Regions from separate parts of the Sporomusa intestinalis genome, predicted to be linked through region 1. Evidence: riboswitches for the same ligand, from Rfam matches in the RefSeq annotation. Region 1 holds a riboswitch; the other holds the start of a gene.
What was found. A riboswitch is a leader RNA that binds a small molecule or an ion and turns the genes downstream of it on or off. The one in region 1 is predicted to bind cobalamin.

Region 1 (4,794 bases):
GGAAGGGGAAGGGTTCAAAATCGCCATGAAAACACTGGATGCGGCCCGGCCGTTCGTCGGCGCCGTATCGGTCGGCCTAGCCCAGGCGGCCTTTGAACTGGCGGTCAAATATTCGAAAGAGCGCGTGCAGTTTGACAAGCCCATCGCTTCCTTCCAGCTGGTGCAGGCCATGCTGGCCGATATGGCCATGCAGATTGAAGCCGCCCGCCTGCTCGTGTATAAAGCCTGCTGGCTGAAGGATCAGGCTGCGCCGTACACGAAAGAGTCGGCCATTGCCAAGTGCTTTGCTGCCGACACCGCCATGAAGGTGACCACTGACGCGGTCCAGGTGCTGGGGGGCTATGGCTATTCCAAGGAATACCCGGCGGAAAAATACATGCGCGACGCTAAGATTATGCAGATTTACGAAGGCACCAACCAAATTCAGCGCCTGGTTATTGCCAATAACATCCTGTACTAAAAATAAGAAAGGACTTGGCACAAGCCAAGTCCTATAGGACGATGCCCGTTAGGGTATCGTCGTTCTTATGTCTCAACAAAACGCCACTGCGCCAGTAGCGTTTGCCTGTTTCTGGCCGGACAAAATTAAGGCCTAATTAATGCTTGACTTTTGCCTGCAATCTTACTATAATATGTTATGTGCTACGGGATTATAGCTCAGTTGGTTAGAGTACTACGTTGACATCGTAGGGGTCACTGGTTCGAGTCCAGTTAATCCCACCAGGGAATGCAAAAGCTGCCGAGAGATCGGGAGCTTTTTATTTTAGCTCTTTCATCTCGCCCAGGATCTGTTGCAATAATGCTTCCATCCGTTCACCACCCTAAGGCTATTATAGCCCGTCCGGGCGGGGGCAGGCAAGCGGAAACTGCCGCTTGCCGCAAGAGTACCTGTCTAAAAAACCTATTGACAAAACATTACAAAAGTGGTATTGTCAGAATTAGGAAATCACACTACTTAAAACAAAAATAAATACAATAAGATGCAGGTGCCCGCAAGGGCTTTATAGAAAAGCCGGTTGGAAGCCGGCGCGGTCCCGCCACTGTAATGGGGAGCAAAGCCATGTTTTATACCACTGCGACGCCTCAAAAAGAGGCTAGTGCCGAACACGCACGAGTTGACGGTGCGACGCCTCTAAAGGAGGCTAGTGCCGAACACATATGTGTCGACGGTACGACGTCTCTGTCGTGGGAAGGTTTGGTGGAGCGATGACCCAGAGCCAGGAGAACTGCCTGCATGACAATCACCGTTGACCTGCGAGCGATAGGGAGGGGATTAGTGCGTGTTTTGTGCCGGCAGTTTTTTCCGGGCTACAAGCAGAAGCCTTCCTTACGTGTTGTTATCACAGGAGGCTTCTTTTTATTTGCCATTGTGAACATACAATAGAAAACTTGTGAAGGGATAACGGATTTTTCGCACCCAGCCATGTTGCGTTACGACACAGTTGTATCATAATTGCCGTACCAAACGGCAATTATTGTCATAGTGCGTACAGGTAGTCCGCCTGCCGGGAGAACTGCCTGTACGGACATCTTTGCCAGACCTGCGGCAACAGCAGGGCAGCTTACGGCGGCTATCATGCCAACGCCGGCCGTCGTAAGCCCTGGCTATTTACCGGCCCAGCCTACAACAGGTAGCGAACAAAGGAGGTACAGGGAAGCAGCCGGACAGCGATATCAGTCAAAACCGGCAGTCATATTCTGCGGCCAGTTTGCATAGGCTGCAACGAACAACATCATTATGTGGGATAGGTGCCCTGCGGGGCTTAAAAGGGAAGACCGGTGAAACACCGGCACGGTCCCGCCACTGTAACGGGGAGCGAACTGCAGACAGAGCCACTTAAGCAACTGCTTGGGGAAGGCGCAGCCAGCAATGACCCGGAGTCAGGAGACCTGCCTTATCCAGCAATCGCCTATAGTACCTGCGAGCGACAGGGAGGAGATTACGTGGAACCGGGGTCCCATTGCGGCCGGTCAGCGTAGCACTCCCGCTAAGGGAGTCTTTTTATCCTGACAGAAAGGTTAACTTTCCCTGGATAAGGGCAACATCGGCTTCCGCTTTCGCCACAGGCTCGGCGCAAGCCGTGTTTTCTTTATTGTTATTTAGCTGCTGGATTGTCCGGCCCTATGGTACAGGACAGCCGGCGTACAAGCCTGGCTTGTACAAACAAATTTAGAGATTAGATGAGGATACAACCCATGAACAAAACACGCGCAATCTTAGCCCTGCTTATTGCCGCCTGCTTTCTGGCCGGACTGTTAGCTCCCGCGCCGGCGCTGGCCGCCAAAGCCAGGACCAAAGCCAAAGCCAAGACCGAACAAACCGTCGGCTATATCAACCGCCAGCAGGTTTTCGCCGCCTACCCCGGCATTGAGGACCTGATGCAGCGCATCCAGCGCCTGCGGGCCGAGGCCCAGCAAGACTATGACACCAACGCCAAAGACCTGGCGCCGGCCGACAAACAGGCCTACAGTGACAAGCTGTCCCGCCAGCAGGCCCAGCGGGAAGACGAACTGATGAAACCGGTGGGCGACAAGATCGAAGAATCAATTGAGGCCGTTGCAAAAGCCAAAGGCCTGACCGTAGTGATTGACGCAGCAAATGTGATCTACGGCGGTATCGACATTACCGCCGACGTAATAACCAAGGTACAACAATAAGCAGCAGCGGCGACGGCGTAACTCAGCCTGTTCGTCCTGCCCGGGCGCGATGACGGCGTTCGGCAGGCTGCGATAAGGAAATCTAACAAGGAGGTGCGGTTTTTTTCGTGAGCACTAAGAAAAAGACCTCAGCAGCCCGCCAGCTGTTGACGGTCATACGGTAAACAGTAAAAAATGGGAGAGTGAAAACTTATGGCTAGTAAGGTAATGTATGGAACGTATACTTATACCGGTACTCCCAGAGGCGATGTCGGCACTGCCACATATCCCAATCCCAGTCCGCCTCCTGCCATCCTCGTGCATAAAGGAGTAAGAACGACCTATACCAATGCCGGGGGCAGTCCTTTCATCGGTTCTGATCCCAAACCATTATATTTCGAAAACGGCGCCGGACTCAACCGGGCCGCAGTGGCTTCCATCTCATGGGCAAGCGGCGTCGCCGTTTGCAACTGGCTGGTCTATGAAGCCGATGCCGATAATACTACTCCTTTTGTCTGGAACAACCCCGTGGCCGGGCCTGTCGTACTGACGGACGGCACCGTAAGCGTTACCAATCCCTATGCCCTCAAAACCAGAAGAATTAATGCCACGACAGTCGATATTTATTGCATCGACTATGACAACAGACTTGTCTTCCGCGTGCGCAGCAACGGTCCGAACGGCGATACCTATACGCCGCAGACTGGCTATTATCAATTCCCGGCGCTGACGGTCGGCAGCAACCAAACCTACGGCGTCGATCTGGATATCATCGGCGACTATGTCTATGCTGTATTCAATAGCGGCACGAACCTGACGGCCGGCGCGCCTAGCGCCAACTACCTGAACAGCACGATAGTACAACTGGATCTTGCGCTCAGCAGCCCACCGGTAGCCGTTAACGGCCCCTATGGCTCGTCAACAAGCGGCGGAGCGGCTCAAAATGCCTTCAGCATCCAGGCCTATAACGATGGTACGGACGACCATCTCATCCTGACTGCCGTTGGCGGCCCGCAGTTGGATCAGGCCTATCCGCCGAATTATCCCTTTAATTGGAACCCCGGTTCCCGTATCCAGAGGGTTGATCCAAGCACGCTGGCGGTCACTGACCTGCTCGTAGCGGCTCCTAATAATACCGATCCAGATAATGAAACTGACCGGTTCGATTTCCGGGCGCTGACCTTCAGCGCTGACGGGAATGACGCCTATATTCTTACCGGAAAGTTTACTGCTGGCTTTGCTGCCTTTAGCTACCGGCTGTATCAGACCGATTTGAGCACAGTTCTCGGGGCCGGCGGGGCGCTGATTTCGAGTATTGTTCCAATACCGGTGCAAGCTACAACCGACGGCGGCTACCTCTGGGGTTTGCTGTATTCGGAAAGCAATGCGAACACCTGGTTTGTCCGAGGCGAAGATTTGGCTATCTACAATTCCGGCGGCCAAGTCGCCGCTGCCACACTTGCCGATCTCACCACGTTTACCGGCGGGTCGGATTTCCCCGGCCTCAATTTCGTGACCATTTACGAAGACGAAGTGGCTGCGCCGCGAGCCTTGAAGGGCTATGTCGCGCCGGCGTTTGCCTCCAACTCGCCGGCGGCGTTGATCGAACGGGAAAAATTCTTAAAAGAAGTAGCCGCAGCCAAAGCCAAAAAATAACCCAAGGTTTCTCGTGGAGGGGAAGCAGTTCCCCTCCACAATTTTGAATTTTCATAGTGGGGAGAGAAAATTTTTGCAGAAACGAAAGAAACAATCCGGCGGGGCGCAGAAAAAAAGAGCGCTCCTGGCGGCCTGTGTATCGGCCGCCTTGCTTTATGCCACGCCGGCTCATGCGGCACTGCGGTTATATGATGAGGCCAACGTCACCCATCCCAATATCAAAGTGAACAATCCGACTGGGTTTACGATTGCCAGTGGCGAAACCTGGCGAACTTACTTCAATGCAGCAACCGGGAACGGGGAGAGTAGTGCGACGAAATATACCAATATTACCATTCAAAGCGGCGGGATTTGGCAGCCGCTGGATAGTAATAATCTTATTAATGTCGAAGGAACATTGACACTGGAAAAAGACGCAGTCCTTGACCTGTCCTATAAGTATGGACCCGAGAATTATCCAGCCAACGACTGGACGTCTAACCAGCTTATTCGAATGTTGAA
Region 2 (4,794 bases), 1.4 Mb from region 1:
TATAGCCGGTAATCCGGATACAGCCACCCTCTTTTTTCGGCTCCAGGCCATGAATAATGGCATTCTCGACCAGCGGCTGCAAACTCAGGGCCGGAACCGGCATCCTCAGCAGCGCCGGTTCAATATCGATCAGAGCCTGAATCCGGTCGCCAAAGCGTACGCCCTGGATGATTAAATAATCATCAATGGATTTAATTTCTTCTTCCACGGTGCGCAGCCCGGCCACGTCCCGCAAATTAGTCCGCAACAGATCGGCCAGGGCATGCACAACCTCCTGGGTCTGCTGGGCGCCCTCCAATAAAGAAAGCCGGGCGATGGTGTTAAGGGTATTAAAGAGAAAATGCGGATTAATCTGGGACTGAAGGGCTTTCATCTCCGCCGCCCGGAGCAAATTCTCCAGCTCGGCCTTTGCTTTCAGTTCGGCCATCAGCCGGGTTTGGACAATATTGGTAACACCCATTTCCACGATGTAATTGGCCATAATATACAACAAGTCGGCAGCGGCTTTAACCCGGTTCTCCGGTATCACCTCAACCCGGTCGAACAGGCCGTCCAGGATTCCGGGCTGCATCCCCGCCGCGGCCAACCGGGTAAACATCGCCTGTCTGGCATCGAAATCACTGCCGGCCAGCACGACCTGCCCGGCCAGCAGAGCCCCGACATATTGCTCCTGGACAATAATGGGGGCGGCAAAATCAGTAAGCCCGCCATGGCAATGATAAACAAACGGGCGCTGCTGCTCCATCGCTTTGCGGCCGCCGCTGTCGTCACAGGCCATGCACCGGCTCAGCCCGGCGGGAAAAGAACGAACGTAGGAACAAAAATCGGTAAATTTACTCGGTTTCGTCACCGGTTTGCCGTCAGCATCAACCACAACGGCCGCAATCCCCGTAGTTTCGGAAAATTTGTCCTGAATCTCCTGTAATATCTGGGTATTAACGATCTCTGCCAACACAAAGCGGCTAACATTTTCCACAAAAGCTTCTCCCTGTATTGCTACTTATTTATGGAGAATAGTTTTGCTATAGGACTGGTCATTTCCTGCCGCAGCCGGTAAATAATCCTCGAAGAACAACTGTTATATGGCTGCCAATTGTTGAGAATCAGGGGGCGTCAGCGCAAAATCCGCTAATCTGGCCGTATTATACACAGCAAAGGCCATGGTCCTCAGCAGAGAAATCATTAAAATGGCGCCAGTCCCCTCTCCCAGCGCCATGCCGGCCCGGATTGGCACATCATCGGCCAGAATATTGCCCAGCAGCATGGCATAGGCCATTCCCGGCTCCTTCGACATATGCGAAGGCAGCCCGTAATGCTCAACCTCTTTGTTGATCCTGGCGGCGCAGGCAAAAGCAACGGCCGTAATAAACCCGTCAATAACAAACGGGGTTTTGCGCCTGGCACAGGCGCTCATTCCGGCACAAATCGCAACAATATCCAGGCCGCCGACGCAGCGCAGAATATCCTCGATCCTGGTAAAGCTTTCTTTATGGCGTTCAACGCCTTTGGCCACAACCACACATTTTCGCTTCAACAGCTCACTGTTGGGGAGACCGGCACCATAGCCCACGACAAACTCCGGCAAAATCCCGGTCATCGCGTGCAGGACAGCCGAAGAGGTCGTGGTATTGCCAATTCCCATTTCCCCGAAAGACACCAGGTTGGCGCCGTGGGTGGTAATGGCCTGCTCAGCCATTTCCTCGCCGACCTGCCAGGCCTGGTTAAATTCGGCCGGGGTCATAGCCTCGGCTTTCATAAAGTTCTGCGTTCCCCAGGCAACCCGGCGGTTCACGCCAGCCGTCTGCGGGTTATTGATGCCGATATCAACGACGGTGTAGGGGACCTGATTAGCCTTACAGAAACAACTGATTGTAGCCCGTCCGTCCACCATATTCTGCGCCTGGAGATAGGTGATTTCCGCCGGGAAATTAACCACCCCTTCTTCCACCACCCCATTATCGGCGGCAAAAATCAGATGGTAAGGCTTGATCTCCGGCTGCAGGGTGCCCCAGGCCAACAACATCTTCTTAAAAATTTTTTCCAGCAGCCCCAGGCTGTTGGGTGGTTTGGCCATACCATCGATCAAATCGTCAACCGCTAATTGATAATCCATACTAACTCCCCCTGCTTTTTTATTTTCCCGCTTGAGAATACAATAAAAACACCTGGCCCAAAAGGGCCAGGGTTCTATTTGCATAAAATCCAGTCCTTCTGGTACTACCCCTGGCGCGGAGGTAAATAACAGCCGTAACAGGCAGGTCTCCTGGCTTACGGTTCACCGGAACACCCTTGCCTTCCCGCGAGCGGTGGCTTGGACTGGGCATTCCTCCCCGATTACAGTGGCGCGACCGCGTCGTTTAAGGATTGTCAGCAATCCTTCCGAGCTTCCCTATTCTCCCCTCTAAACAGAGGGGCACCTGTATGGTGGAGTATATTTAGTTGTTTGTTTAGCACATTCTACAGATACAACCATTATCCTGTTGCCGCAAACGGTGTTCGCAAGATGTTAAAGCATTTGATCAAAAAAGTACTATGGCGCCAGGCGGCAATAAATGACGCCGCCGCTGGCGAACAAATATAAGCTATTTTTGTCTGTAACAGCAAAAATAGTTGCCAGTAGCCGGATTGTATCATTTTTTTGCTAACATCCGGCTATTTGCCGGCACGAGTCTTGCACAAACTACCAAACAATGCTATTGTTTTAAGAACTTATGTACAAGGAGGCTGAGTAAATGAAAAAAGTCAATGAATATTTTATGACACCGATTAGCATCCTCGGCACCGACTGTATGGAACGAATTGCCGGGTATATTAAACCGATGCTGTTTAGAAAAGCCCTGATTGTCAGCGACAAAGTATTGGTTGACACCGGGCTGATTGACAAACTTCTTAACTTGCTCGACTCTGCGGGAGTATTTTATATAGTGTATAAGGATGTTGCTCCTAATCCCACCGTCGCCCAGGTAAATTACGGTTTAAAACTGCTGCGGGATAACGGCTGCGATTTCCTGATTTCTTTTGGCGGCGGTTCCCCCCATGACTGTGCCAAGGCCATTGCCCTGCTGGCTGCCAACGGCGGCGAAATCGGCCAGTACGAGGGATTGAACAAATCCAAAAAGCCGGCGATGCCGCTGATTGCCATCAACACAACCGCCGGCACCGGCAGTGAGCTTACCCGCTTTTGCGTCATTACCGATGAAGATCGCCACATAAAAATGACGATTAATGACTGGCATGTTACGCCGATTATCGCCGTCAGTGATGCGGCCTTAATGATCGGGATGCCGCCGGGGCTGACGGCGGCAACCGGCATGGACGCCTTAACCCATGCCATTGAAGCGTATGTGTCAACAAATGCCAGCCCGGTAACAGACTGCAAAGCCGTAAAAGCGGTGGAACTGATTGTCGGCAGCTTACGGACGGCCTATCGCGACGGCACTGATTTACCCTCCCGGGAAGCCATGGTGTATGCCGAATACCTGGCCGGCATTGCCTTCAATAACGCCAGCCTCGGCTATGTGCATGCGCTGGCCCACCAGCTTGGCGGCTTTTATAATCTGCCCCACGGGCTCTGCAATGCCATCCTGTTGCCGGCAGTTATGGAATTCAACCTGCCGGCAGCCGTAACCAGGTATGCCGATCTGGCCCGCGCCGCCGGGTTGGAATCCGGCAGTTGCTCCGCCGAAGCAAGCGCCAAGGCGTTTATTGCCCTTGTCAAACAACTCAACCGGGATTTGGGCCTGCCGGCACAACTCCGGGAGCTGCGGGGCTTTCAGGCGGAAGATATTCCCCAGCTGGCGGAAAATGCCTTGCAGGACGTCTGCTGCCTGACAAATCCCCGCCAGGGCACCCGGGAGGATATAGAGGCAATATACCGTTCTATTTTGTAGATATAGATAAATATATGCCCTGCAGATCAAAATTATCTGCAGGGCATATATTTTTTTAACCAAACATTGCAATACCGAGTGGTGTAACCAGCAGAGGATGGGGCGGCACATGCACCTCCCGACCGAAAGCCTTGCCGAATTCGGCCTCAAAGCCCTGCAGGTATGCGGTGCCGCCAACCACATACACCGGATAATCGTCAAACTCGGCCTGGCCGGCCAGCATATTTTTTACCACTGTCGCCATTTTCTCAACCACCGGCAATACAACCGGCATAATCCGGCGGTGCTGGTCTGCATCCCGCTTCAGCAGTTCGGCCTCCTCAAAGGTGATTTTATACGCCCCGGCTAAAACCAGGGATATATGAGTGCCCCCGGTCGGTTCATCGGCCGTAAACACCAGCTCGCCCTTCCTTAAAACGGCAATGCCGGTAGTCCCGCCGCCAATATCGACAACAATGCCATGATCAATCCCCAGGGCCTTTGCGGCTGCCACCGGCTCATCAACCTGACAGACCGGCTCTAAGCCGGCACCGGCAATCACATGGCCGCAGGCCATGGCATTCCGCCCCACCGTACCGGGCGGAATAGCCGTGGCCCCTTTAGTCAGCTCAACCCCCATTAAGGCTTCCACCTCGGCCTTTAACTCTTCAACAATGACCATTGCGCCGCGGAAATCAACAACAAGGCCATCCTTGACCACGGAAGCCCAGCGCATATTGCCTGCGACCGGATTGCCGGCCCTGTCGGTGACCACCAGCACAACATCAGCCGTTCCCAGGTCAACGCCCACCTGATAAGGGCCTGGCAAAGCAGCCACTGTTTTTGTTTCAATCAGTTCATTCAGTTTATGAATCTTTTCATAAGCCTTCACCGGCATTTCCTCCTTGCACCCGCATTCAAGCTT

Region 2: it holds a riboswitch for cobalamin, as region 1 does, so the genes downstream of both, ACZ481_RS06500 (nicotinate-nucleotide--dimethylbenzimidazole phosphoribosyltransferase) here and ACZ481_RS13450 (OmpH/Skp family outer membrane protein) in region 1, are expected to answer to the same signal.

The regions. Positions count from the first base shown of each region.
Region 1 covers NZ_AP042390.1:2,860,555-2,865,348, reverse strand. Annotated here, with positions in the region: gene ACZ481_RS13460 (acyl-CoA dehydrogenase family protein) at 1-460, shown strand, start outside; tRNA gene ACZ481_RS13455 (tRNA-Val) at 647-723, shown strand; cobalamin riboswitch at 968-1,248, shown strand; cobalamin riboswitch at 1,731-1,913, shown strand; gene ACZ481_RS13450 (OmpH/Skp family outer membrane protein) at 2,197-2,658, shown strand; gene ACZ481_RS13445 (hypothetical protein) at 2,851-4,293, shown strand; gene ACZ481_RS13440 (TonB-dependent receptor domain-containing protein) at 4,367-4,794, shown strand, end outside.
Region 2 covers NZ_AP042390.1:1,428,617-1,433,410, reverse strand. Annotated here, with positions in the region: gene ACZ481_RS06505 (sensor histidine kinase) at 1-976, opposite strand, end outside; gene ACZ481_RS06500 (nicotinate-nucleotide--dimethylbenzimidazole phosphoribosyltransferase) at 1,079-2,113, opposite strand; cobalamin riboswitch at 2,237-2,436, opposite strand; gene ACZ481_RS06495 (iron-containing alcohol dehydrogenase) at 2,733-3,890, shown strand; gene eutJ (ethanolamine utilization protein EutJ) at 3,946-4,767, opposite strand.